Regions from separate parts of the Burkholderia sp. Bp9140 genome, predicted to be linked through region 3. Evidence: predicted binding sites of a transcription regulator. Region 3 holds the regulator's gene; each other region holds the start of a gene.

Region 1 (7,490 bases), on a different contig from region 3:
GGAGCACCCCTCATGCTGCAGTTGAGCGAGCGCGACGACGCGATGTTGCGCGGCGCATTCGGCGACGGCGTCGCACGCGCGATGCGGATCGTCGCGCGCACGGCAGAGGTCATGTCGGCGCCGCACCTGATCGACATCACGTCCGCGCATATCGACGGCTGTCTTTACCACGGCCGGACGAGCCTCGACTTCGTCGAGTATTTCGTCGACACCGGCGCGCAGGTCGCGGTGCCGACCACCCTGAACGTCGGGTCGCTCGACCTGATCCATCCCGAGCTGTATCACGGCGACCGCATGATCCAGCGCGACGCGCGGCGCCTGATGGATGCGCACCTGCAGCTCGGCTGCGAATCGAGCTTCACGTGCGCGCCGTATCAGCTGGAGAAGCGTCCGCGCCTGGGCGAGCAGATCGCGTGGGCCGAATCCAATGCGATCGTGTTCGCCAATTCGGTGCTCGGTGCGCGCACCAGCCGCTATGGCGACTTTCTCGACCTGGCCGCCGCGATTACCGGACGTGCGCCGTATGCGGGGCTGCATGTCGAAGCGAATCGCGCGGCGCGGATCGTGTTCAACGCGCCGGACTTCGGCAACCGGCCGTCGCGCGACATCCATTTCGCGGCGCTCGGGTTGCTGATCGGCAGGATCGCCGGCGCGATCGTGCCGGCGATTGTCGGGTTGCCCGCGGACACCACCGAAGACGAACTCAAGGCACTGGGTGCCGCCGCCGCATCGAGCGGGGCGGTCGCGCTGTTCCATGCGGTGGGCGTCACGCCCGAGGCGCCGACGCTCGACGCCGCATTGCACGGGCAGGCGGCGCTGCGAACGGTCGATGTCGCGATGGCCGATCTCGACGAGATCCGCCGCACGCTGAACCACGGCGCGGCCGGCGATGCGCTCGTCGCGGTCGCGCTCGGCACGCCGCATTTCTCGCTGGCCGAATTCCGCACGCTCGACGCGCTGCTCGATCGGTTCGACGGCAAGCCGAAGTGCGATTTCTACGTGAACACGAGCCGCTTCATCCTGTGGGAGCTGGGCGAGCTCGGGCTCGCCGACAAGTTCGACGCGCGCGGCATCCAGATCGTCGTCGACACCTGCACGTACATCACGCCGGTGATGAAGCAGCTGTCGGGCCTGGTGATGACCAACTCCGGGAAGTGGGCGTCGTATGCGCCCGCGAACATCGGCGTCACGGTCGCGTACGGCAGCATGCGCGAGTGCGTGCGTTCCGCGTTCGAAGGAAAGGTGCGATTCGATGACTGACACAACGATCGGGAAACTGACGGGCGACACGCTCGTACCGGGCAGCGCATGCGCAAGGACGATCGTGCTCGACAAGCCGCTCAGCTTCTGGGGCGGCTACGACTCGGGCGCGGGGCGGATCGTCGATCGCGGGCATCCGCAGGCCGGCGCGAGCCTGGCCGGCCGGATCATGGTGATGCCGCATGCGAAGGGGTCGAGTTCGAGCAGCAGCGTGCTCGCGGAAGCCGTGCGCAACGGCACCGGGCCGGTCGGGATCGTGCTGAAGGAGCGCGACCTGATCATCTCGATCGGCGCGATCGTTGCCGCCGAACTGTATGCGATCGCGGTGCCGGTGGTGTGCGTGACCGACGATGTGTATGACGCGATCGTTGCCGCGACCGGCGAGGTGCGGATCGAGGCGGGTGAAGGGGACGGCGGCGCGCGGATTGACGTCGGCAATTGACGCGTCGCGCTCGGCGTCCGTTCACCTCGGCGAGAGGCGGATCGATGCCGGTGACGGGGCGGCAGCGCGCATTGACGTCGGCAGCCGATGCGTCGGGCGTCGTTCCATTGACCCGGATCACACGAATGCGCCGCTACCTTCGGGTGTCCGGTGTGAGTGCTTTCCCTGCGGCAGGCGGGTCGCGCCAGCCGCCGCGCTTGCGCGAGCCTTCCCGCTTACTCGCGCGCCGGATTGCCGGCCGCTTCCCGATAAGCGCTCGGCGTCTGCCCGGCCCAGCGCCGGAACGCCCGCGTGAAATTCGCCGGGTCGGTGAATTGCAGCCGCTCGGCGATCGTCTTCAGGTCGAGGTCCGATGCCGACAGCAACTGCTTCGCGTCGCGAAACCGCGCTTCGTCGAGCAGTTCCCGATAGCTCGATCCGGCTTCCTCGAGCCGGCGCCGCAGCGTGCGCGTCGACACGAGCAGTGCATCGGCGAGCGCCTCCGGGCTCGAATAGTCGCCGGCCGTGCGCGCCAGTTCCGCGCGCACGCGCTCGACGAGATCGCCTTCCTCCTGGCGCACCTGCGCATACTCGCGCTCGACCTGCACGAGCGCCTGCCGGTGCGCGACTTCGTCGGCGAGCGGCAGCGGCCAGTCGAGCACCTCGCGCGCGATCCACAGCGCGTTCGCGGCGCAGCCGAATTCGACCGGCGGCAATTGGGCGCGGTAACGCGCGAAATACCCGGGCTCCGGCCACGCGAAGCGCAGCGTAATCGGCGGCGACGCGCGCCCGGACCACTGCGAGATGTTTTGCGCGAGCCCGGTCAGCACGAACTCGAACATCACGTGATGCTGCAGCACGGGGCTTGCCTGCACGCCGTGCAGTTCGAGCGTCGCGCCGTGTTCGTCCTCCGCATAGGTCAGCCGATATTGGCGGTTGCGCATCCGGAAGTAGCGCTGCGTGACGACCAGCGCGTCGCGGATGTCCCGGGCGGTCAGCGTCGCATAGCCGAGGAAGCCGTGCACGGTTGGCTTCAGCAGCAGCCCGAACGCGAGCCCGATGCCCGGATCGCCGCCGATCTCGATCGCATTGAGCACGAGCCGGCCCCATTGCGATGGCGCGACGCGCGCGTCCGGTTCGGCCAACACCGCGTCGCGCAGCCCGGTGCCCGCGCGCACCGCGGCCAGATCGACGCCGCGCGCGGCCAGCGCCTGCAGCAGCAGGCGTGTATAGGCGACCGGAATCGTCGGCCGGCGCAGCCCGAGGTGGTCCTTGCGTGGCGGAGAGGTCATGTCGTTTTGGCCGGAAATGACAAGCATTATGGCTGTTTGCCCCCTCACGTTCAAGGCGGCGCGCGGCCTACGATGGCACCTATCGCTTACCGGCAGGATCACCATGACGACCCCCTTTCCCCACCTGCTCGCGCCGCTCGATCTCGGCTTCACCACGCTGAAGAACCGTGTGCTGATGGGCTCGATGCACACGGGCCTCGAGGACAGCCGCAAGACGCTGCCGCGCCTTGCCGACTATTTCGCCGAACGTGCGCGCGGCGGCGTCGGCCTGATCGTGACCGGCGGCTTCGCGCCGAACGTGGCCGGCTGGACCAAGCCGTTCGGCGGCACGCTGATGACGTCGGCCGGCGCGCGGCGGCATCGCGTGATCACCGATGCCGTGCATGCGGACGACGGCAAGATCGCGCTGCAGATCCTGCATACCGGCCGCTACGGTTACCACCCGTTCGCGGTCGCGCCGTCGAAGATCAAGTCGCCGATCTCGCCGTTCGCGCCGCACGAACTCGGCGCGCGCGGCGTCGAGCGGCAGATCCGCGCGTTCGTCCGCTGCGCGCAGCTCGCGCGCGAGGCCGGCTACGACGGCGTCGAGATCATGGGTTCCGAAGGCTACCTGATCAACCAGTTCATCTCGATGCATACGAACAAGCGCACCGACCGGTGGGGCGGTTCGTACGAGAACCGGATCCGCCTGCCGATCGAGATCGTCGAGCGCACGCGCGAAGCGGTCGGGCGCGACTTCATCCTGATCTATCGGCTGTCGATGCTCGACCTGATTCCGGACGGCAGCGACTGGCGCGAGACCGTGCAGCTCGCGAAGGCCGTCGAGCGCGCGGGCGCGACCATCATCAACACGGGGATCGGCTGGCATGAGGCGCGCGTGCCGACGATCGCGACGTCGGTGCCGCGCGGCGCGTTCGCGTGGGTGACGAAGAAGATGAAGGGCGAGGTCGGTATTCCGCTCGTGACGACCAACCGGATCAACCGGCCCGAAGTGGCCGAGCAGATTCTCGCGGATGGCTGCGCGGACATGGTATCGATGGCGCGCCCGCTGCTCGCGGATGCCGAGTTCGTCGTCAAGGCCGCGCAGGGCCGCGCCGACGAGATCAACACGTGCATCGGCTGCAACCAGGCGTGTCTCGACCACGCGTTCAAGAACAAGATCGCGTCATGCCTGCTGAACCCGCGCGCATGCCACGAGACGGAACTGGTCTACACGCGCGTGCAGCAGCCGAAGCGCATCGCGGTGGTCGGTGCGGGGCCGGCCGGGCTCGCGTGCTCGACCGTGCTTGCGCAGCGCGGCCACCACGTCGACCTGTTCGACGCGGCGTCGGAGATCGGCGGCCAGTTCAACATGGCGAAGCGGATTCCGGGCAAGGAGGAGTTCGACGAAGCGCTGCGTTACTTCGGCCGCCAGGTCGAGCTGACCGGCGTGAACCTGTACCTGAACCACCGCGTCGACGCGAGCGACCTGATCGCGGGCGGCTACGACGAGATCGTGCTCGCGACCGGCGTGGCGCCGCGCGACCCGAAGATTCCCGGGCAGGACGGACCGAACGTGCTCAGCTATGTCGACGTGCTCGCCGGCAGGCAGCCGGTCGGCCGGCGTGTCGCGGTGGTCGGCGCGGGCGGCATCGGCTTCGATGTCGCCGAGTATCTGGTGCAGGACGGCGAGTCGCCGACGCTCGATCTGGACGAGTGGAAAGCGGAGTGGGGCGTGACCGATCCGGCCGCGACGCGCGGCGGCGTGACGCGCGCGCAGGTCGCCGCGCCGGCTCGCGCAGTGACGCTGCTGCAGCGCAAGGCCGCGCCGCTCGGCAAGGGGCTCGGCAAGACGACCGGCTGGATTCACCGCGCGACGCTGAAGATGAAGCAGGTGAAGATGATCGGCGGCGTGAACTACGAATTGATCGATGCGCGCGGGCTGCACGTGTCGTACGGCGAGCAGCGTACCGATCACGAACTGATCGAGGCCGACACGATCGTGCTGTGCACGGGGCAGGAGCCGCAGCGCGCGCTGCTCGCGCCGCTGCAGGCGGCCGGACGCTCGGTGCACCTGATCGGCGGCGCGGAACTGGCGGCCGAACTCGATGCGAAGCGTGCGATCGATCAGGGCTCGCGGCTTGCGGCGCGGTTGTAACGAACCGCCCGTTCAGGTTTCGAAACGGAGCGCGTCGCGCGGTGGCAGCTTGCCTGCGCGACGGCTCGCGACGTTGCGTCCGATGATGCGTCATGCCGGGGCACACCGACAGCATGGAACGGATGTACCGCGTCGCCCCGCAACGTGGCGACGCGATTTCCGCGGATCGCCATCTGCCGCCGGCCGGCGTGCGTCAGGCCGCTTCGGCCCGTTCTTCCTCTTCCGCTTCCAGCATCGCCTTGACGATCAGGTAGACGGCCGGCAGGTCGTCGTCGTCGCGACGCCAGTCGACCGGCTCCTCGACGTCCGCGGCGACCAGCCGGCTGTCGCGCAGGCGAATGAACGCGTCGACGACCATCGGATCGTTGCGGCTCAGGAAACCGGTATTCGAGAACGCGAGTTCCTCGACGTTCAGCAGCGCCTGCCAGCTCATCGTGCGGACGGCGGCCGGATGGGTGCGGCGCCGCAGCCCGAGCGCGCGTTGCGCAGGGCCGCCGACGACACGCTGCAGGTCGACGACCGCCCGCTGCGCGGCACGCTCGAAGTGGACCGGGTTGAAGCCGGGTTGCTCGGGATCGAATGCGGATGACTGGAACATGGTCGCCTCACAAAAGTCCGTCCGTCATGGGTGACGGAATTCGGGTCAAATGGTGCAAAAGCACTGTAAATATATACAGTGTTCGAGGCGGTTTCAAGTGCTGAATGCACGTGGGTTCGTCGTAACCGGTTCGAGCGCGGCGGTGAGGGTGGCCGAAGCACGGCATCCCTGCCGTTCCCGCGAGCGGCTTACCTGACACACTCACACCGACGCGGCGATCGTCTCCCGCAACCATCGATGCGCCGGATCGCGATGCACGCGTTCGTGCCACAGCATCGACATCTCGTAGCCGGGGACCTCGACGGGCGCTTCCACGACGCGCAGCGCGGGCGTGTTGCGCACCAGCCGCTCGGGCAGCATCGCCACGAGGTCGGTGGTGGCGACGGCCGACATCACGAACAGGAAATGCGGAACCGACAGCACGACGCGCCGCGCGGCGCCCGCTTTCGCGAGCGCTTCGTCCGTCACGCCGAAGAAGCCGCCGCCGTCGGGCGACACGATCACGTGTTCCAGCGCGCCGAACTGCGCGAGCGTCGGGCGCCGCTTCAGTTTCGGATGACCGGCACGGCCGGCGAGCACGTATCGCTCGACGAACAGCGGCAGGCGCCGCATCCCTTCCGGCGAACCCTCTGTCGTGTGGAAGGCCAGGTCGATACCGTTGCGCTCCGCGTCCTGCTCGATGCGCGGCGGCACGAGCTCGACGACGGCGAGCCGCGTAGCGGGCGCGGCCGAACGCAGCGCGTTCAGTGCGGGCAGGACGATCGTCGATTCGCCATAGTCGGTCGCCGCCACGCGCCACGTATTCGTCGCGGTTGCCGGCTCGAACGGCGTGGCCGTCAGCACTGCGCGCTCGACCGCGTCGAGCGCGTCCCGCAGCGGCTCGCGCAGCGTTTCTGCGCGCGTGGTCGGCCGCATCCCGCGCGGGCCCGGCAGCAGCAGCGGATCGCCGAACAGGTCGCGCAGTTTCTGCAACTGCACGCTGACCGACGGCTGCGACATGTTCAGTTTTTCAGCCGCGCGCGTGACGTTGTGCTCGGCGAGCAGGACGTCGAGCGTGACCAGCAGGTTCAGATCCAGTCGTCTGAGATTGTTCATGGCTATACCTGGAATGTAGGGAATTCATTTCCAATATACCTTAGGCGACGGCATCCTGCTGTCATTCAATCAACGGAGCAGTGAACATGAACGTGCTGATCGTCTATGCCCATCCCGAACCGCGCTCGCTGAACGGCGCGATGCGGGACTTCGCGGTCGAGCATCTCGAAGCGACCGGCCATGCGGTGCAGGTGACCGATCTGTATGCGATGAACTGGAAGGCCTCGTTCGACGCGCATGACGTGACCGACCGTGTGCCCGACGCACGCTTCGATCCGGCGCTCGATTCGAAGCATGCGTTCGAGACGGGCACGCAGCGCGACGATATCGCGCGCGAACAGGCCAAGCTGAAGTGGGCCGACGCGGTGATCCTGCAGTTCCCGCTGTGGTGGTTCTCGATGCCGGCGATCATGAAGGGCTGGGTCGAGCGCGTGTATGCGTACGGCTTTGCGTACGGCGTCGGCGAGCATTCCGACCGGCATTGGGGCGACCGTTACGGCGAAGGCACGCTGGCGGGCAAGCGTGCGATGGTGATCGTCACGACCGGCGGCTGGGAGTCGCACTACAGCGCGCGCGGCATCAACGGGCCGATCGACGACGTGCTGTTCCCGATCCAGCACGGGATCCTGTATTACCCGGGGTTCGACGTGCTGCCGCCGTTCGTGATCTACCGGACCGGAAAGATGA
Region 2 (7,490 bases), on a different contig from region 3:
TCGGATGCGTACGTGACGTGCGGGCTCGAAGGGTTCGGGATGATCCAGCCGACGCTGTTCATGGTGCTGCCGAACCTGCGCGACGGCTCGCTGGTCGAGGTGCTGCCCGACTGCAATCCGAAGCCCAAGCCGATCTCGATCGTGTATCCGCACAACCGGCACCTGTCGCAGAAGGTGCGGGTGTTCGCGGACTGGCTCGCGGAGTTGTTCGAGTCGACGCCGGCGCTGGAGGGCGGGGAGAACTGGCGCGGGAAGGTGCGCGCGCAGACGAGCGAGGCGCAGCGCGGGGTGGTGGTGGCGTAGCAGCAGCGCAGCGCGTGGCCTGAGGGAGGGCGGCGCGCGACACGGTCGCTGAATGAGGCGGCAATGAAAAAAGCCGCTGATCCTTGCGGAACAGCGGCTTCCTTTACAACTGGTGGCGAATCAGGGATTCGAACCCCGGACCTGCGGATTATGATTCCGTCGCTCTAACCGACTGAGCTAATTCGCCGAAGACTTGAATTATGTAGACCTACCGCCGGGCTGTCAACACCTTTTTTCGTCTTCCCTGAAAAAAGTTGCCGGCGGCCCGTGCAGCCCGGGTTGCGGGCGGGGCGGGCACCGCAAGGAACACGCCCGACGACCGATGCCCGCCGGCTACCCGACCTCAATCCTGCGCGTAGATGTCCGAGTCCTTCGTCTCCTTGACGAACAGCAGGCCGATCACGAACGTGGCCAGCGCGATCACGATCGGATACCAGAGCCCCGAATAGATGTTGCCCTTCGCCGCGACGATCGCGAACGCGGTTGCCGGCAGGAAGCCGCCGAACCAGCCGTTGCCGATGTGATAGGGCAACGACATCGACGTGTAGCGGATCCGCGTCGGGAACATCTCGACCAGCATCGCCGCGATCGGGCCGTAGACCATCGTCACGTAGATCACGAGGATCGTCAGGATCACGATCGTCATCGGCCAGTTGAGCTGCGCCGGGTCGGCCTTCGCCGGGTAGCCTGCCGCCTTCAGTGTCGACGCGAGCGTCTTGTCGAACGCCGCACCCTGCGCCTTCGCGTCGGCGGCCTTGCCGTCATAGGCCGGGATCACCGCGTCACCCACCTTGATCTCGGCGGTCGCGCCAGCCGGTGCCGCAACGTTCTCGTAGTTCAGGCCGGCCTTTGAGAGCGCGCTTTTCGCGATGTCGCACGAGTTCGTGAACTTCGACGTGCCCACCGGGTTGAACTGGAACGAGCAGGTGGCCGGATCGGAGACGACCGTGATCGGGGCCTTCTGCGTCGCGAGTTCGAGCTGCGGGTTTGCGTAGTGCGTGAGCGCCTTGAACAGCGGGAAGTAGGTCAGCGCCGCGATCAGGCAGCCCGCGAGGATGATCGGCTTGCGGCCGATCTTGTCCGACAGCGACCCGAAGAACAGGAAGAACGGCGTGCCGATCAGCAGCGCGATCGCGATCAGGATGTTCGCGCTTGCGCCGTCGACCTTCAGCGTCTGCGTGAGGAAGAACAGCGCGTAGAACTGGCCCGTGTACCACACGACGGCCTGGCCGGCCGTCAGGCCGATGAGCGCGAGGATCACGATCTTCAGGTTCTTCCACTGGCCGAACGCTTCGGTCAGCGGTGCCTTCGACGTCTTGCCTTCCGCCTTGATGCGCAGGAACACCGGCGATTCGTTCAGCTGCAGCCGGATCCACACCGACACCGCGAGCAGTGCGATCGACGCGACGAACGGCACGCGCCAGCCCCAGTTGCCGAACGCTTCCTCGCCGATGAAGGTGCGCACGCCGAGGATCACGAGCAGCGACAGGAACAGCCCGAGCGTCGCGGTCGTCTGGATCCACGCGGTGTAGAAGCCGCGACGGTTCGCCGGCGCATGCTCGGCGACGTAGGTCGCCGCGCCGCCGTACTCGCCGCCGAGCGCGAGGCCCTGCAACAGCCGCATCGCGATGAAGATCACCGGAGCCGCGATGCCGATCGACGCGTAGCCTGGCAGGAAGCCGACCACGAAGGTCGAGATACCCATGATCACGATCGTCACGAGGAACGTGTGCTTGCGGCCGACGAGGTCGCCGAGCCGGCCGAACACGATCGCGCCGAACGGCCGCACGGCGAAGCCGGCCGCGAACCCGAGCAGCGTGAAGATGAACGCGGCGGTCGGATTGACCCCGGAGAAGAAGCTCTTGCTGATGTAGGCCGCGAGCGAGCCGGCCAGGTAAAAGTCGTACCACTCGAACACGGTGCCCAGCGACGACGCGAAGATCACCTTCTTCTCTTCGCCCGTCATCGGCGCGTGCGAAATTTGCCCGCCTAACGTTGCCATGAATCGTCTCCAAGTCCCTTGATATAGATATGCGGCCGCCTTGGGTGGGCGGGCCTGTCGACGATTATTGGCAGGGAAACTTACGGCGCACTGACTCGCGCGGACAAAACGACTGCGCGTTAACCCGTGCCGAATCGGTCGCTTCGCGCCCCGATCGTGTCGCAAACGGGCGATAAAACACCGGTTTCGATGCGATCGCGACCTGCTGTGCAGGATCGGCGTCCGGCGCCCGGCCGCGCGCGTCAGGATTGATCCGGGGCGGCTTCGGACAGCGGCAGGCTGATGCGCACGAGTGTGCCGGCGAGGCGCGGCGCCTGCTGATAGACATGATCGTCGAGCGTCAGCGTGCCGCCGTGCTGCGCGGTGATCTCGCGCACGATCGCGAGCCCGAGGCCGCTGCCGTCGCCTTCGCGGCCGAGGATCCGGTAGAAGCGCTCGACCACGCGGTCGCGTTCGGCGGCCGGGATGCCGGGCCCGGTGTCCTCGACTTCGAGATGCACGCGCCGCGCCGCGTGGTCGGCCCGCACGCGCACGGTGATGCGGCCGCCCTCGGGCGTGTAGCGGATCGCGTTGTCGACCAGGTTGCCGAGCATCTCGCGCAGCATCACCGGATTGCCGTCGACGTCGAGCGGCGCGTCGTCCTCCGGGCCTTCGTAGCCGAGGTCCATGCGCTTCGCGAGCGCCGCCTGCACCCAGTCGCGCACCGTGCGGCGCGCCAGCGCGGCGATCTCGACCGGCTCGAACGTCAGCCCGCTCGCGCGGTTCTCGGCGCGCGCGAGCGCGAGCAGTTGCGTGACGAGCCGCGCGGCCTGCTCGGAGCTCGTCGCGATCTGCTCGAGCGAGCGCTGCACGTCGGGCGGCACGGGGTGGCGCAACGCGAACTCGGCCTGCGTGCGCAGCCCCGCGAGCGGCGTCTTCATCTGGTGCGCGGCGTCGGCGATGAAGCGCTTCTGCAGTGCCATGTTCTGTTCGAGACGCGCGAGCAGGTCGTTGAACGACGTGACGAGCGGCTCGATTTCGGGCGGCGCGCGCTGCGCCTCGACGGGCGACAGGTCGTCGGGCCGCCTGGCGCGGATGTGCGCCTGCAGCGCGTTGAGCGGCGCGAGCCCGCGCGACAGCCCGAACCAGACGAGCAGGATCGCGAGCGGCAGGATCACGAACTGCGGCAGGATCACGCCCTTGATGATGTCGTTCGCGAGCGCGTTGCGCTTGTCGAGCGTCTCGCCGACCTGCACGAGCACGGGCTGCGTGCTGCTCGACGCCGGCAGCGCGACGGTCGTATACGCGACGCGCACGTCGTTGCCGCGCAGCAGGTCGTCGCGGAACACGACGACGCCCGGCGGCGGGCGGTCCTCGTCGCGCGGCAGCGGCATGTCGGCCTCGCCCGCGACCAGTTCGCCGCGCGTGCCGAGCACCTGGAAGTAAACGCTGTCGATGTTGTCCGCGCGCAGGAAGTCGCGCGTCTGCTGCGGCAGCGTCAGCTCGGCGACGCCGTTGACCGGATGGATCTGCCGTGCGAGCACGTATGCGTTGGTCTCGAGCGCGCGGTCGAACGGGCCGTTCGCGATCGTCTTCGCGACGAGATAGGTGACGGCGATGCTCATCGGCCACAGCAGCAGGAGCGGCGCGAGCATCCAGTCGAGGATTTCGCCGAACAGCGAGCGCGGGCGCGCGGCCTCGGGCGTGTCGGTCTCGTCGGGCGGCGCGAACGGGTTCTCGTAGCGCGCGTCGCGCGCGGCGTCGGCGGCGGACGGCTGCTCGCCGGTCGGATGGCGGGAATGGGCCGGCGTGGCCATTGCGGCGACGGCCGGTTTCAGCGCAGCGGCGTGCCGGCCGCCGCGGGCTGGGGCGCGGCCGTGTCGGCCGGCGCCGCGGGCGCGACTTTCTCGAGGCAGTAGCCGAGGCCGCGCACGGTGGAAATCCGCACGCCGCTGGGCTCGATCTTCTTGCGCAGCCGGTGCACGTACACTTCGATCGCGTTGTTGCTGACTTCCTCGCCCCATTCGCACAGATGGTCGACGAGCTGCTCCTTCGACACGAGCCGGCCGATGCGCTGCAGCAGCACTTCGAGCAGCCCGAGCTCGCGCGCGGACAAATCGAGCACGCGCTCGTTCGCATACGCGATGCGGCCGACCTGGTCGAACGCGAGCGAGCCGTGGCGCACGACGGTCGGGCCACCGCCCGCGCCGCGCCGGGTCAGCGCGCGCACGCGCGCCTCGAGCTCGTTGAGCGCGAACGGCTTGGCCATGTAGTCGTCCGCGCCGAGGTCGAGCCCCTTCACACGTTCGTCGACGCTGTCGGCGGCGGTCAGGATCAGCACGGGGAGATTGGAATTGCGCGCGCGCAGGCGCTTCAGCACGTCGAGCCCGGGCATCTTGGGCAGCCCGAGATCGAGGATCAGCAGGTCGAAGGTCTGCATCGACAGCGCGGTGTCGGCCTCGACCCCGCTCTTCACGTGGTCGACCGCATAGCCCGATTGGCGGAGTGACCGGGTGAGGCCGTCCGCGAGTATGCTGTCGTCTTCGGCGATGAGAATTCGCATGGTGCTGACCGGTGGCCGGCGGGGCGTTCGCGCCGGCGCGGCTGTCTCCGAAGTTATCCGTGTACAACGCAGCCTGCATTGCGGGCTTGCATAAAACACTGTTTTTTTATACAGTGTCTGCATTCGTGGGCGGCGCTTGAAAGCGGGCGCGCCTCTGACAGACGCTGCTCATCATAGCAAAGGACGATTCATGGAAGATAGCAAGAAGGGCTCCGGGATGACCGCCGAGAAGAGCAAGGCGCTGGCGGCCGCACTCGCGCAGATCGAGAAGCAGTTCGGCAAGGGATCGATCATGCGGATGGGCGACGGCGAAGCGACCGAGAACATCCAGGTCGTGTCCACGGGCTCGCTCGGTCTCGATATCGCGCTCGGCGTTGGCGGCCTGCCGCGCGGCCGGGTGGTCGAGATCTACGGTCCGGAATCGTCCGGCAAGACCACGCTCACGCTGCAGGTCATTGCCGAACTGCAGAAGCTGGGCGGCACCGCAGCGTTCATCGACGCCGAGCACGCGCTCGACGTTCAATACGCAGCGAAGCTCGGCGTGAACGTGCCGGAGCTGCTGATCTCGCAGCCGGACACCGGCGAGCAGGCGCTCGAAATCACCGACGCGCTGGTGCGCTCGGGCTCGATCGACATGATCGTCATCGACTCGGTCGCGGCGCTCGTGCCGAAGGCCGAAATCGAAGGCGAGATGGGCGATTCGCTGCCGGGCCTGCAGGCTCGCCTGATGTCGCAGGCGCTGCGCAAGCTGACCGGCACGATCAAGCGCACGAACTGCCTCGTGATCTTCATCAACCAGATCCGGATGAAGATCGGCGTGATGTTCGGCAACCCGGAAACCACGACGGGCGGCAACGCGCTCAAGTTCTACTCGTCGGTGCGTCTGGATATCCGCCGGATCGGCTCGATCAAGAAGAACGACGAGGTGATCGGCAACGAAACCCGCGTGAAGGTCGTCAAGAACAAGGTGTCGCCGCCGTTCCGCGAAGCGATCTTCGACATCCTGTATGGCGAAGGCATTTCGCGTCAGGGCGAGATCATCGATCTCGGCGTGCAGGCGAAGATCGTCGACAAGGCCGGCGCCTGGTACAGCTACAACGGCGAGAAGATCGGCCAGGGCAAGGACAACGCGCGTGAATTCCTGCGCGAGAATCCGGAAATCGCACGCGAGATCGAGAACCGCATTCGCGAATCGCTTGGCGTGGTCACCATGCCCGATGGTGCAGGCCAGGACGAAGCCGAGGCGATGGACGAAGAAGAGTGATGGTCGGGCGCCGAGGTCAGGCTGGCGAACCGGAAGCGAGCGACGCGCCCGAAACGGCGGGTCGCTCGGGCCGGCGAGCCGCACCCTCCGGCGCCAGCCGGCGGTCTGCAGGCAGCGATGCCGCGAACCGCACCGCGACGAGGGCATCCGACGATGCCCTCGTTTCGTTTGAGATCACCGCGCCGGACGATCCGTTCGACGACGACGAATCGTTCGACGCGCACGACCGGCCGCGTCGTCGCGTGTCCGGTGTCAGCTTCCCGGGCGAGCGCGCAGCCGACGCCGCGGCACCGGCCAGGGAAGACGTCTACACGCGCAGCAGCCAGCATCCGCGTCGCACGCGCCGCGCGTCCGGCAGTTCCGCCAGCGCAGCTTCCGGCGGCGGGTCGGAGGCCACCGAGCGCAAATCGTCGAAACCGCCGCGTTCGCTGAAGGGCCGCGCGCTCGGCTACCTGTCCCGGCGCGAATACAGCCGCGCCGAACTCGCGCGCAAGCTCGCGCCGTACGTCGGCGAGGACGAATCCATCGAACCGGTGCTGGATGCGCTGGAGCAGGAGGGTTGGCTGTCCGACGCACGCTTTGCCGAAAGCCTCGTGCATCGCCGCGCGTCGCGCGTCGGCGTCGCGCGCGTCGTCAGCGAACTGAAGCGCCATGCGGTCGGCGACAGTCTCGTCGAGGAGGTGAATGCACAATTGCGCGAGACCGAGTGGACACGTGCGCAGGCGGTCTGGCGCAAGAAATTCGGTGCGCTGCCGCAAACGCCGGCCGAGCGTGCGAAGCAGGCGCGCTTCCTTGCCGCGCGCGGCTTCTCGAGCGCGACCATCGTGAAGTTGCTGAAGGTCGGCGACGATTTCCCGATCGACGACTGACCGGTTCGGTCGCGCGCGCTGCGCGCGATTTTGCTGCAATGCAACCGCTTCCGGACAGGCGGGAATACCCGCCGTCGCGGCCGAATGCCTCGAATACCCGATATGCTAAAATCCACGGGTTTTCCTCTTCGGCCTCAACTTCCAGCATGCCGCTATCCGAGCCCGTGCCCCGTCAGTTGCGACATCGACGCGCAATCCGAGCGGAAGCCTACGAGCGCGGCGACGGCTTGTGGGACATCGAAGCCTGCCTGACCGACCACAAGCCGCGCGATGTCGCGCTTGCGTCGGGCATCCGGCCCCAGGGCCTGCCGATCCACGAACTCTGGCTGCGCGTGACCATCGATCGTGACCTCAATGTCGTCGACGCCGAAGCGTCTTCGGAATGGGTTCCTTATCCCGGTCACTGTCAATCCGCCCCGCCTGCCTATCGGGCCCTCATCGGGCTCAATCTCTTCCGCAATTTCCGCCGCAACGCGAACCGGCTGCTCGCCGGCGTCGCAGGCTGCTCCC
Region 3 (7,490 bases):
GCGGACGGCAAGCTCGGCCGCCAGGAAGGCGGCCCGCTGGCGACCGTCGCGTTCCTGACCGACGTCGAGATTCCGTGGAGCGACGACGACGAGTAACGGCGTCTCGATTTCGTGGTATCAAGCCGGCGCCGTCCGCGCCGGCCGTCAGCGCATCATCCGCCGCCGGAACAGCCACGCGGAGACCACGAATCCACCGACCGCATAGCCGGCGAGCACCGCGAGATGCAGGCCGACGTCCGTCGCCGGCCGGCCGAGCATCGCGGGCCGGATCAGTTCGACCGCGTTCGCGAGCGGCAGCACGTGCGCCGCGTGCTGCGCGATCGGCGGCAGTTGCGTGATCGGGAAGAACACGCCCGACAGCAGCAGCATCGGCGTCAGCACGAGCGTCTGATAAAACATGAAGAAGTCGTAGGACGGCGCGAGTGCGGTGACGATCATCGCGGTGCTCGCGAACGCGAGGCCGGCGAGCGCGACCACGGGCAGCGCCGCGAGCATCGACGGAAACTGCGCATAGCCGAGCAGGCCCGCGACGAGCATGATCGCGACGCCCGACAGCAGCGCCTTGCTTGCGCCCCAGACAATCTCCCCGAGCACGATGTCGCCCAGCGCGAGCGGCGTGTGCATGATCGCCTCCCAGGTGCGCTGCACGTGCATCCGCGAGAAGCCCGAATACATCGACTCGAAGCTCGCGGACATCATCACGCTCGAACCGACCGTGCCGGCCGCGAGGAACGCGATATACGACACGCCGTCGACGTGGCCGAGCATCAGGCCGAGCCCGAACCCCAGGCCGAACAGGTAAATCATCGGATCGGCGAGATTGCCGAACAGCGATGCGAGCGCGAGCTTGCGCCACACGAGATAGTTGCGCCGCCACACGGCGATCCAGTTGGTCGCATTCGCGGGCAGCGCGATCGCGAAGCGGGACTCGCGTGGCGGTGCGGACGGCGCGGCGGCGGAATAGTTGCGTACGTCCATGATCGGTCAGTCCTGCATTTCGCGGCCCGTGAGCCGCAGGAACACGTCTTCCAGATTGGCCGGACGATGCAGATAGCGCAATCCCGTGCGACCCTTGAGTCGCGCACTGAGCGGCTCTGGATCGGTCACGTAGCAGAACAGCGTCTCGCCGCTGATCTCGGTGTGCTTCGCGAACGGCGCCAGCTCGTCGCGCAGCGCGACCGGGTCGGGCCCGTAGATCTCGATCACGTCGCAGCCGATCTCCGATTCGATCAGCGCGTGCGGCGCGCCTTCGGCGATCTTGCGGCCTTCCTCGATCACGCACAGCCGGTCGCACAGGCGCTCGGCCTCCTCCATGAAATGCGTGGTGATCAGGATCGTCTTGCCGCGCGCGAGCAGCGAGCGCAACCGCTCCCACATCAGGTGCCGCGCCTGCGGATCGAGGCCCGTCGTCGGCTCGTCGAGCACCAGGACGTCCGGATCGTTGACGAGCGCGCGGGCGAGCGTCAGACGCCGTTTCATCCCGCCGGACAGCTCGCCGACCTTCGCATCGGCCTTGTTTTCCAGCTTCGCGAATTCGAGCAGCGGCTGCACGAGCGCGCGTGAAGCCTGCGCCGATATCCCGAAATAGCGGCTGAACACGAGCAGGTTTTCGCGGACCGTGAAGTCGGGATCGAGGTTGTCGAACTGCGGGACGACACCGACGCGCTGGCGCGCATGCCGCGCGCGCGACGGAACCGGTTCGCCGCACAGTGAAATGGCCCCGGCATCGGGATACGCGAGGCCGAGCAGCATCTTCAGCGTCGTGGTCTTGCCGGCGCCGTTCGGCCCGAGCAGGCCGTAGCATTCGCCGGCCTGCACGTGGAAGGACAGGTCGTTGACGACGAGCTTGTCGCCATAGCGTTTTTCGACGTTCCGGAAATCGATCGGTGCAACGGACATGGGCAGGTTGTCGTTGTAAGCGGGCGCGGACGCGTTTCGCGGCGGGCCGGATGGGCATGCCGGCCGGCGAACGGATCGGGCGAATGCGTGTCACATGGGCATGACCGGGGCGAATGCGCGTCGACGGCACGAACGGGCCATTCTAGTGCATCGGCTGCGTCTCTTCAGGGCATGCCCGCGCGGCCGGGTGCATGCGCGCACGGATCGTGCACTGCATCATCGCCGACGCGCCCCGCGTGGCGAATCAGCGTTTTCCATCCCTTGCGTCCGGAATTGCGGCGCACCATGATGAGTGCATAGGGTACGTAGTCGCGATAGGGAGGTTTCATGGCTAGCTACAACAAGATTCTGCTGTGCTACGACGGCACACTCGAAGGACGCAAGGCATTGCGGTGCGGTGCCAATCTCGCGCTGGACCTGAAGGCGGAAACGCATTTGCTGTCGGTCGTCGACATGCGCTCGAGCATCGCGCAAAGCGCGGGGCTGCTGACCGACGTCGCGTGCGGCCGCTTCGAGGAAACCGCGCGCGAGATCCTGCAGGAAGGCGTGAACTGGCTGCGCGAGCGTGGCGTTCAGGCGGAAGGCCATTTCGCGTTCGGCTATCCGATCGACGAAATCGCGAATCTCGCGACGGAGTTGAAGGCCGACCTCGTCGTCGTCGGCCATCGGTGCCGCAGCGGGTTGTCGAGATGGTGGATGGGGTCGGGCAACACGCAACTGCTTGATCGCGTGAGTTGCAGCATTCTGGTCGCGTGTTCGTCGGCGGAAGAGCAAAAGGCCGAGATCGCGCGCGAACGCGAAGCGGCCACCTCGAACGGCAAGTGACGCTGCGATTGCGTGGCCGGCCGGGTTGTGCCGCGATTCAGGCCGATCGCGCGTTGTGTCGCATCAGCGGCATCGACCGCGATCGCGACTGCTCAGGCGTGCAGGTCAATCGCGGATAGTTTCCACGAGAACAGGCCGAAGCGGTGGAAGATCGCCGCATAGCGCGTGCCGTCGGCGTTGCGCTGGTAGGTTACGACGAATTCATCGATATTCCGGTAGCCGGCATGCGTTTGCTGCGGATGACCGGCATCGCTCGGGCTCGCTGGCGCGGGTGCCGGCGCAGCCGAGGCGGTGGCGTTGCTGCCCGGTAGGGGTGCGCTCGCCGGATTGGTCGGCGGCGTGGCCGGTGCGTTGCCGGGCGCACCGCCTGACGGCGGGCCCGGCCATTCAGGTGGCCGCTCGCCCGGATTGCCGCGCGGCGGGATGCCGCTCATCAGCGCGGCCACACCTTCCGGTGTCGCATAGGCATCGACCAGCGGGCCGATCAGTGCAGATCCGATCAGCGCGCCGATCACCGCGAACGGATTGTCCTTTTTCACCGCATCGATCCGGCGCATCAACTCTTCCGTGACCTGCTGCTTCAGGCTGATGCGCAGCGACGGAAAATCGACATATCCGCTGACCGCTTGCGCATCGCGCGCATCGATCGCCGATTTCAGGCGACCGAGCGCGACGTACGGCGAGGCGTACGCATAGCCGATCGCCATCAGGACGGCGACGACCAGCGCGACGATCAGCAGGGGCTTGAGCCGCCATGCGCGGCCCGAAGATCCAGTCACGATGCCTCCGGTGCGGACAGGTTCCGCAATCAGAGACCGCCGTGCGTGGCCGATCGTTCCTCGGCAATGCAGCGATCGATCATCCGGCACACGGCATCGATCGTCCCGACCATGATCAGGCGCGACCGACCGTGATAGACGCGCACGGGCGCACGGCGCGCCGGTTCCGCGTGATTCAGGCCGGCGTTCAGCGACACCCGCGCGAATGCGGGAAGCGCCGACGGCAGCAGCGACGCCTGCCGTTCAACTGCGACTTCTTGGCTCACCACGGGCGCTGTGGCGGACAGCGGCGCGCAGGGCGTGCGGCCGCGCAGGTGACGCAGGCGACCGAATTGACGGAAAGGCAGCAGACGGGAAAGGCGTTCCATGGTGTTCTCCTCAGCGAGACCGATTGTCAGAGTTCGCCCGAGCGGATCAGCCCGACGGCGATGCCTTCCAGCGCGAATTCCGCGCTGCCGGCCTTGACGAAGATGTTTTCGTAATCCGGGTTCTCCGCGATCAGCTCGAGGCCGCCGGGCCGGCGCATCAGGCGCTTGACCGTGACGTCGTCGCCGAGACGCGCGACGATGATCTGGCCGTCCTTCGCTTCGGTGCGCTTCTGCACGGCGAGGAGGTCGCCGTCGAGAATGCCGGCGTCGCGCATCGACAGGCCGCGCACCTTCAGCAGGTAGTCGGGCTTGCTGGTGAACAGTGCGGGATCGCACACGTAATGCTGCGAGATGTGTTCCTGCGCGAGGATCGGGCTACCGGCCGCCACCCGGCCGACGAGCGGCAGCGACAGCTGCATCAGGCCGGCATGCGGCAGCGTGAACTGGTGCGGCGCATCGTCGATGCCAAGCAGGCGGATGCCGCGCGACGCGCCGGCGGCCAGCTCGATCACGCCTTTACGCGCCAGCGCACGCAGGTGTTCCTCGGCCGCATTCGGCGAGCTGAAACCCAGCTCGGCCGCGATCTCGGCACGCGTGGGCGGGAAACCGGAGCGCTCGATCGCGCGGCGGATCAAGTCGAACACTTGCTGCTGACGGGCGGTGAGTTTGGTCATGGCTCAACTGTATGGATAGACAGTGAGCTGTATTTTTATACAGTACTTCGAGAATTTCAAGTGTTACTTGAGGTTCGACGCGATCGCGCCGGTTCCGGCGCGATGTCGCGACGTCCGGACGCCGGTTCGTCCGCCGCAACCGTCCGTCCCGTCTGCGTTAGCACTTTTGAGTATTAAAAAATGAAGAACGATTATTTTTAATCATGTAACCCGTTCGCTAGACTGGCCCGACATCGCAATACCGACAACACTGGAGAACCAAGGATGGCGAAGCGCAATACGGGGCTGGTGGGCGGAGTGGGCCGCCTGATCGCAACACTCGCGCTGGGCGCGGCGGCGGCGCTGGGCGTCGCGACGCATGCCCAGGCCGATACGACGTTCCTGAACGTATCGTACGACCCGACGCGCGAGTTGTATCAGGACTTCAACCAGGCGTTCGGCAAGGAGTGGAAGGCGAAAACGGGCGAGACGGTCAACTTCAAGCAGTCGCATGGCGGCTCGGGCGCGCAGGCGCGCTCGGTGCTCGACGGCCTGCAGGCCGACGTCGTCACGCTGGCGCTCGCCTACGACATCGATGCGCTCGCCAACAAGGGTCTGGTGAACAAGGATTGGCAGAAGCGCCTGCCGGACAACGCATCGCCGTACACGTCGACGATCGTGTTCCTGGTGCGCAAGGGCAACCCGAAAGGGATCAAGGACTGGGACGACCTGACCAAGCCGGGCATCTCGATCGTCACGCCGAACCCGAAGACGTCGGGCGGCGCGCGCTGGAACTACCTGGCCGCATGGGCGTACGCCGTGCACAAGCCGGGCGGCAACGAGCAAAGCGCGAAGGAATTCGTGACGAAGCTCTACAAGAATGCAGGCGTGCTCGATTCGGGCGCGCGAGGCGCTACGACGAGCTTCGTGCAGCGCGGCATCGGCGACGTGCTGATCGCGTGGGAGAACGAGGCGTTCCTGTCGATCAAGGAATTCGGCACCGACAAGTTCGAGATCGTCGTGCCGTCGGTGAGCATCCTGGCCGAGCCGCCCGTCGCGGTGGTCGACAAGGTGGTCGACAAGAAGGGCACGCGCAAGCTGGCCGAGGCCTACCTGAATTTCCTGTACAGCCCGCAGGGCCAGGAAATCGCGGCGCGCAACTACTATCGTCCGCGTTCGAAGAACGTGCCGGCAGAGCTGACGAAGCAGTTTCCGAAGCTGAAGCTGTACACGGTCGACGACACCTTCGGCGGCTGGACGAATGCGCAGAAGACGCATTTCGCGGACGGCGGCGTGTTCGACTCGATCTACAAGCCGCAGTAACGCCAGCCAGCAACCCATAACGACAGCGGCGCGCCACGACAGCGCGCCGCATCCCCGGCGTTTGCGCCGGACCCGTGAGCAGCATCGACCCAGCAAGAGCATCCGATGACGACGTACACCTTTCGCAAGCCGAGCGCGCTGCCCGGTTTCGGCGTGACGCTCGGCATCACGGTGGCCTATTTGAGCCTCGTGGTGCTGATCCCGCTCGCCGCCACGTTCCTGAAGACCGCGACGCTGTCGTGGGACCAGTTCGTCACCGCCGTCGCGTCGCCGCGCGTACTCGCGTCGTACCGGCTGACGTTCTCCGCGGCGCTCGGCGGCGCATTGATCAACGCCGTGTTCGGCTTTCTCGTCGCGTGGGTGCTGGTGCGCTACACGTTCCCGTTCAAGCGCCTCGTCGATGCGATCGTCGACCTGCCGTTCGCGCTGCCGACGTCGGTCGCCGGCATCTCGCTCGCTGCCGTCTATGCGACCAACGGCTGGGTCGGCCAGTATCTCGCGCCGTTCGGCATCAAGATCGCGTTCACGCCGGTGGGCGTGCTGGTGGCGCTGACCTTCATCGGGCTGCCGTTCGTCGTGCGCACCGTGCAGCCCGTGCTCGAGGATTTCGAGCGCGAGCAGGAAGAGGCCGCCGCGTGCCTCGGCGCATCGCGCTGGCTGACGTTCCGCCGCGTCGTGCTGCCGGCCGTGCTGCCGGCGCTGCTCACCGGGTTCGCGCTCGCGTTCGCGCGCGCGCTCGGCGAATACGGGTCGGTGATTTTCATTGCCGGCAACGTGCCGATGAAATCCGAGATCACGTCGCTGCTGATCATCACGAAGCTCGAGCAATACGACTACGCGGGCGCGACCGCGCTGGCGGTCGTGATGCTGGTCGTGTCGTTCCTGATGCTGCTGCTGATCAACACGCTGCAGTGGTATCTGCAGCGCCGGACGAGCCGTGGCTCGTCCGGCAAGGGAGCGAGCGGCCCCGCGCCGTCGACCGTCACCGTTGCCGCGACCGCGGCAGGAGGCCAGCAATGAGCCAGGAGTCCAGCGCCGTGCTCAACCACCCGTCCGCCGCGCACGTGCGCGCCGCGAAACAGCTCGACCCCGTCAGCGAGCCGCGCGCCGTGCGCTGGCTGCTGATCGGCGTCGCGCTGGCGTTCCTCGCATTCTTCCTCGTCGTGCCGCTCGCCGCGGTGTTCTTCGAGGCGCTGCGCAAGGGCGTCGGCTTCTATCTCGAATCGCTCGCCGATCCCGACGCATGGTCGGCGATCAAGCTGACGCTGACCGTCGCCGTGATCGCGGTGCCGCTGAACCTCGTGTTCGGCGTGTGCGCATCGTGGGCGATCGCGAAGTTCGAATTCCGCGGCAAGGCGTTGCTGACCACGCTGATCGACCTGCCGTTCTCCGTGTCGCCGGTGATCTCGGGCCTCGTCTACGTGCTGCTGTTCGGTGCGCAGGGCTGGCTCGGGCCGTGGCTGCAGGACCACGACGTGCAGATCATCTTCGCGGTGCCGGGCATCGTGCTTGCGACGATCTTCGTCACGTTCCCGTTCGTCGCGCGCGAACTGATCCCGCTGATGCAGGCGCAGGGCACCGACGAGGAAGAGGCCGCGCGCGTGCTGGGCGCGTCGGGCTGGCAGATCTTCCGGCGCGTGACG

What was found. Region 3 encodes LexA, which represses DNA repair genes until DNA is damaged. Its sites were predicted from a motif close to ACTGTATNNNNATACAGT; they were not measured.
Region 1: a site for LexA is predicted at 5,771-5,788, ahead of DIE21_RS02760 (DUF2471 family protein). Genes of this name have one in related genera too.
Region 2: a site for LexA is predicted at 4,945-4,962, ahead of recA (recombinase RecA). Genes of this name have one in related genera too.

Annotation. Positions count from the first base shown of each region.
Region 1 is NZ_QTPQ01000002.1:252,893-260,382, reverse strand. It holds gene DIE21_RS02780 (aconitase X) at 13-1,260, shown strand; gene DIE21_RS02775 (aconitase X swivel domain-containing protein) at 1,253-1,702, shown strand; gene DIE21_RS02770 (AraC family transcriptional regulator) at 1,918-3,000, opposite strand; gene DIE21_RS02765 (NADPH-dependent 2,4-dienoyl-CoA reductase) at 3,077-5,110, shown strand; gene DIE21_RS02760 (DUF2471 family protein) at 5,304-5,708, opposite strand; gene DIE21_RS02755 (LysR family transcriptional regulator) at 5,910-6,803, opposite strand; gene DIE21_RS02750 (NAD(P)H-dependent oxidoreductase) at 6,890-7,490, shown strand, end outside.
Region 2 is NZ_QTPQ01000020.1:131,887-139,376, forward strand. It holds gene DIE21_RS18330 (LysR family transcriptional regulator) at 1-303, shown strand, start outside; tRNA gene DIE21_RS18335 (tRNA-Met) at 414-490, opposite strand; gene DIE21_RS18345 (MFS transporter) at 647-2,305, opposite strand; gene DIE21_RS18350 (sensor histidine kinase) at 2,548-4,101, opposite strand; gene DIE21_RS18355 (response regulator transcription factor) at 4,119-4,847, opposite strand; gene recA (recombinase RecA) at 5,038-6,111, shown strand; gene recX (recombination regulator RecX) at 6,111-6,980, shown strand; gene DIE21_RS18370 (DUF2889 domain-containing protein) at 7,127-7,490, shown strand, end outside.
Region 3 is NZ_QTPQ01000009.1:39,670-47,159, forward strand. It holds gene DIE21_RS09790 (hypothetical protein) at 1-96, shown strand, start outside; gene DIE21_RS09795 (ABC transporter permease) at 145-978, opposite strand; gene nodI (nodulation factor ABC transporter ATP-binding protein NodI) at 985-1,899, opposite strand; gene DIE21_RS37150 (hypothetical protein) at 2,064-2,228, opposite strand; gene DIE21_RS09805 (universal stress protein) at 2,227-2,724, shown strand; gene DIE21_RS09810 (DUF2939 domain-containing protein) at 2,817-3,503, opposite strand; gene DIE21_RS09815 (hypothetical protein) at 3,533-3,871, opposite strand; gene lexA (transcriptional repressor LexA) at 3,898-4,545, opposite strand; gene DIE21_RS09825 (sulfate ABC transporter substrate-binding protein) at 4,810-5,847, shown strand; gene cysT (sulfate ABC transporter permease subunit CysT) at 5,953-6,867, shown strand; gene cysW (sulfate ABC transporter permease subunit CysW) at 6,864-7,490, shown strand, end outside.